DNA from 2 places in the Thermoanaerobacter kivui genome. Region 1 is predicted to be linked to the other one. Evidence: riboswitches for the same ligand, from Rfam matches in the RefSeq annotation. Region 1 holds a riboswitch; the other holds the start of a gene.
The links. Region 1 has a riboswitch for cyclic di-AMP ahead of TKV_RS04340 (C40 family peptidase). Riboswitches for the same ligand answer to the same signal wherever they lie in the genome.
Positions count from the first base shown of each region.

Region 1 (2,463 bases):
ATTCCGGTTCGTCCTGATTCATGGCTTTATAGCAATAAAATAGTATCTCATAATTACGATATAAAAGAGGCAAATAAAATATTAGAGGAAAGTGGTTGGAATTTAGTTAAAGGGATAAGGAGCAATGGAACTTATCAGCTCAAATTTGATTTGCTGGTAAATGCAAATAATCCATATTTGATTAAAGTTGCTCAAATTATAAAGAATAATTTAAAAGATGTAGGAATTGAAATAAACATTGTACCAAAAGATTGGGGCAATTTACTAAGTTCTGTATATTCGGGTAAATTTGATTTGGTGTTAATGGAGTGGAATTTAAGTTATAATCAAGATATGTCTACATTGTTTATGACAAAAGGCAAAGACAATTTTATGGGTTATAGTAATTCTAAAGTTGATGAAATATATAGTAGAATTTTTTATGATTCAGAAGAGAATTCTTTAAAAACAGATTATCAGGCTTTGGAACAAGTTTTTTTAGAGGAACAACCCATAATTGGCCTTTTCTATATTGAAGGAGCAGTTATGGCATATGACAATGTAAAAGTTGTGGACCCTACTGGTTTTGATGTTTTTTATAATATAGAAAAATGGTATATAAAAAAGTAGTGTAAAATTATCGTAGAATTTAAAGAAAAACAAGCATACCGTAAAAACTTTGATTGAAGATATTTCAAGGGTTGTCGCTGAAAATTATCCTACAGTATTTTGACACCATCCATAAAAAAATAGCTATTGACACTGACTTAAAAAGATTATATAATTCATAGTGTGACGAAATTAAAAAAGCGTGCGGTGGTGGCGGAACTGGCAGACGCGTACGTTTGAGGGGCGTATGGGGTTTCCCGTGTGGGTTCAAGTCCCACCCTCCGCACCATAAAAGAGAAAAGAGGCGTTAAGCCTTTTATTTTTTTGTCACACAAATTATTAATTTTTTATAAAATATATTAAAAAAAGATCAAAAAATTTAAGAAAATGTAATGTAAACATTGACTTTGACTGTAGGATATGATAAGATAAGACAAAAGGACAAAATATGCAATCTTGCCGAATCCGAAAGGTACGGAGGAACCGCTTTTTGGGGTTAATCTGTAGCTTTAAGCTGCAGTAGGGATACCTTCTGTCCCGCACCCGACAGCTAACTCCGGAGGCAATAAAGGAAGGAGATTTGCAGTGGATCAGCGAATAGGAAAGATGATTTTTGGAATTTCTGTGTTTGGTGCGACGCTGATTGGTAGCTCTTTTTTGAACCCAGCGTTTGCGGAAGGATTGGGAGTTGGAAAGATTACAGGCAATTATGTAAATGTGCGGACTCAAGGAAGCTTATCAGGAAGTGTCATTGCCCGCTTAAATTGGAATGACACAGTGACTGTGTTAGATAAGGAAAACGGGTGGTACAAGATAAAGCTTTCTGATGGAAGAGAAGGATGGGTTTTTGGTGAATATTTATCCGTAAGAAATTCTTCTAATGTCTCAAGAGGAGATTCGGAAAAAGCAGCAAGTGTTGGTATAGTGACAGGTAGTTATGTAAATGTGCGAAGTGAAGGAAGTTTATCAGGGAGTATCATAACACAGCTTAACAAGAATACTACAGTAAACGTGTTGGATAAGCAAAACGGATGGTACAAGATAAAGCTTTCTGATGGAAGAGAAGGATGGGTTTTTGGCGAGTATTTGTCTGTGAGAAGTTCTTCAAATACCTCAAGGGGCGAAGTAGATAGAAGTCTTGTAGATAAATTGATAGATTTTGCTAAGTCTTTTGTGGGGACTCCCTATGTATACGGAGGTGCAACTCCCAAAGGATTTGATTGTTCTGGCTTTGTTCAATACGTTTTTAAAAATTATGGCTTTGATTTGCCAAGGACGGCAAATGAACAGGCTACTGTGGGAGAGAAAGTGAGTTATGACAGTCTTGTGCGGGGAGATTTGGTGTTTTTTACGACGTTGGGGAGTAGTGTCATAAATCATGTGGGAATATATATAGGCAATGGAGAGTTTATAAACAGTTCTTCTGGCAGAGGGAAGGTCATAATAAGTCCTTTAGATGAAGGGTACTATAAAGAGCACTATGTTACAGCAAGAAGGATTATAAAATGACCTATGATAAAAAGAGTACTCGAAAGAGTGCTCTTTTTTTATATTGACTATTTTTATTCCTTGAGATATTATATAATACTGTATACGCGATATAGCCTATTTTATGGAAGGAGATACCTTATGAAATTTGTAAGAGAAGATGTAAGAAATATAGCCATTATTGCTCATGTTGATCATGGAAAAACTACTTTGGTTGATGCTATGCTTAAACAAAGCGGTATTTTTAGGTCAAATGAAAAAGTTGAGGAAAGGATTTTGGATTTTAACGATTTAGAAAGAGAAAGAGGAATAACGATTCTTGCAAAAAATACCGCTATACGATATAAAGATGTGAAAATAAATATAGTGGATACCCCAGGACATGCG
Region 1 covers NZ_CP009170.1:862,122-864,584, forward strand. Annotated here, with positions in the region: gene TKV_RS04330 (ABC transporter substrate-binding protein) at 1-609, shown strand, start outside; tRNA gene TKV_RS04335 (tRNA-Leu) at 793-877, shown strand; cyclic di-AMP (ydaO/yuaA leader) riboswitch at 1,036-1,168, shown strand; gene TKV_RS04340 (C40 family peptidase) at 1,174-2,097, shown strand; gene typA (translational GTPase TypA) at 2,218-2,463, shown strand, end outside.

Region 2 (2,463 bases), 190 kb from region 1:
GAGGCAATAAAATGGAGGCACTTGTCACATCATTTGTCCTTATCTTTACTTCTGAGATGGGAGATAAGTCACAGCTCATGTCAATGGCTTTTGCTACTCTTTTTAAAGTAAGGACTGTTCTTATAAGTATATTTATCGCAGCCTTAATAAACAATGGCATTGCTGTGATATTTGGTTCGTATATCACCGAATACATTCCCATTTTTTATATAAAATTTTTAGCTGCTTTATTATTTTTGTTTTTTGGAATTTCAACTTTAATAGAGAAAGAAACAAAACAGGAAAAAATAAAAAATTCAAAATATGGTCCTGTTGCAACTATTATAAGTACATATGTACTATCAGAATTTGGAGACAAAACGCAATTGGCTGCTATAGCTTTGACTGCATCATATAACAGTCCTCTGTACATATTAATAGGTACTACTCTGGGGATATTTTTAGCAGATATATTAGGAATAATTGTAGGTATCTATTTCAATAAAAAATTTCCCTCTCAATACTTAAAATATCTATCTTCTTTCATATTCATCGCTTTTGGTCTTTCTACTTTGTATAAATTGTTTTTCTAAGTCAAAAACGGGTACTTAAATTGTACCCGTTTTTGACCCTCTCATCGGAAGTTTTACCTGCCGTAACAGAAAACCATATTACCTATTCTTGCCGCTATAGGAAGTGACCACAACCACGCATTAGTAGAACTTTGGTCAAAATAATACAAGGCTCCGTTTGTTGGGTCAACACCACTTAACGCATCTCTTGCTGCACTTATAGCGTCAACTGAAGCAGGTCTATTTATCCACCCATTTAGCACAGGAGTAAATTGGTAATTTCCGTATGCATCGACTTGATATATCACATCTTTTATAGTATTAGGGAAAATACCACTTTTAACTCTGTTTATTACTACAGCCGCAACTGCTACTTTAGCCTGGTATGGTTCTCCATCTGCTTCCGCGGTAACAAGTCGCGCAAGGAGGTCAAATTCCTCTTTTGTGTAGGGTATTACACCCCTTTCGATAGAACCTCTGCTGACATCCTGATATGCCCTATTAGAAGAAGTAGCACTGGGTATAATAAAGACTTGTCCAGGATATATTATGTCGCTTTTGTATCCGTTTGCAGATTTGAGCATATCAACAGTAATGCCGTATTTTAAAGCAATTAAGTACAAACTGTCACCTTTTTGGACAACATATGTGTTATCACTACCCGGCACTTGTAAAACTTGTCCTGGGTATATTACGGTACTTTGAAGGCCGTTTAAAGACATCAGCTTAGTATAGGTAGTTCCGTATTTTTGACTTATACCCCATAAGGTATCGCCGGGTTTAACTGTGTAAGTTGCGGCAAATACTGATTGGGAAATAAACAATCCGGCTATAACTGATGCGATGAGAGGTTTGACCTTGATGCGAATATTAAACATGTTGTTCCCCCTTTTGCCTCCGAGGTTAGTTGACGGGTTCGGGTTAGGGACACCCTACCACAAAAGTGGATTCACCCCAATTTAGTTCCCCCGTACCCCTTATCGGGGATTCGGCATATTTTTAACTAAATTATAGCCGGATATTTAACTTGTGTCCATATTAAACTGGTGGAAAGATAGGTAATGTTATGGTAAATTCACTACCTTTCCCTACTTCACTTTTTACAGTGACGCTTCCTTTATGTTCCTCAATAATCCACTTAGCAATAGCTAATCCCAATCCTGCCCCACCTGTCTCTTTGGCTCTCGCTTTGTCTACTCTGTAAAACCTATCAAAAATATGTGGAATGTCCTCTTTTGGTATTCCCACGCCATCATCTTTAATTTTTATATAGGCTTTTGAGTTATCCTTCCCCACATCAATTTCTATATTGCCATCTGAAGAAGTGTATTTTGCTGCATTGTCTAAAAATATCCTTATAAGCTCTTTAATGAGTTTTTTGTTAGCCATTATATTTATGTCATTTTGCCCTTTTACAACTATATTTTTGCTTTCATTTAACATTTTTATTTCCTCTGCAACCTCTTTTATTACATCCTTTAAATTAAACTCTTCCTTATTTAACTTTATCGATTTATTATCTCCTTTTGCCAACAAAAGAAGTCTTTCAATGAGATGCTCCATGTCTAATGTCTCTTTTTTAATCGCCTCTATAGCCTCTTGCAATACGGCTTTGTCCTCTTTTCCCCATCTATCCAACATGTCAATATACCCTTTTATTACAGAAATTGGGGTTCTAAGTTCGTGAGAAGCATCAGAGACAAACATGTTCTGCCTTTTAAAAGAATCTTCCAACCTATCCAGCATGTCATTAAAGGTTTTTGCCAATCTTGTAAGTTCATCGTCTTCTCCATATATTTTAAGTCTTTTATTTAACCCATGGGCATCTATCTCTCTTACTTCTTTTGTCATATAATCCACAGGTCTTAAAGCCCTCTTTGTAACGAAATATCCTGCAATAAAGGACACAAAA
Region 2 covers NZ_CP009170.1:1,051,530-1,053,992, reverse strand. Annotated here, with positions in the region: gene TKV_RS05255 (TMEM165/GDT1 family protein) at 12-572, shown strand; gene TKV_RS05250 (cell wall hydrolase) at 626-1,429, opposite strand; cyclic di-AMP (ydaO/yuaA leader) riboswitch at 1,429-1,555, opposite strand; gene TKV_RS05245 (sensor histidine kinase) at 1,590-2,463, opposite strand, start outside.
Region 2: another riboswitch for cyclic di-AMP. It lies ahead of TKV_RS05250 (cell wall hydrolase); the one in region 1 lies ahead of TKV_RS04340 (C40 family peptidase).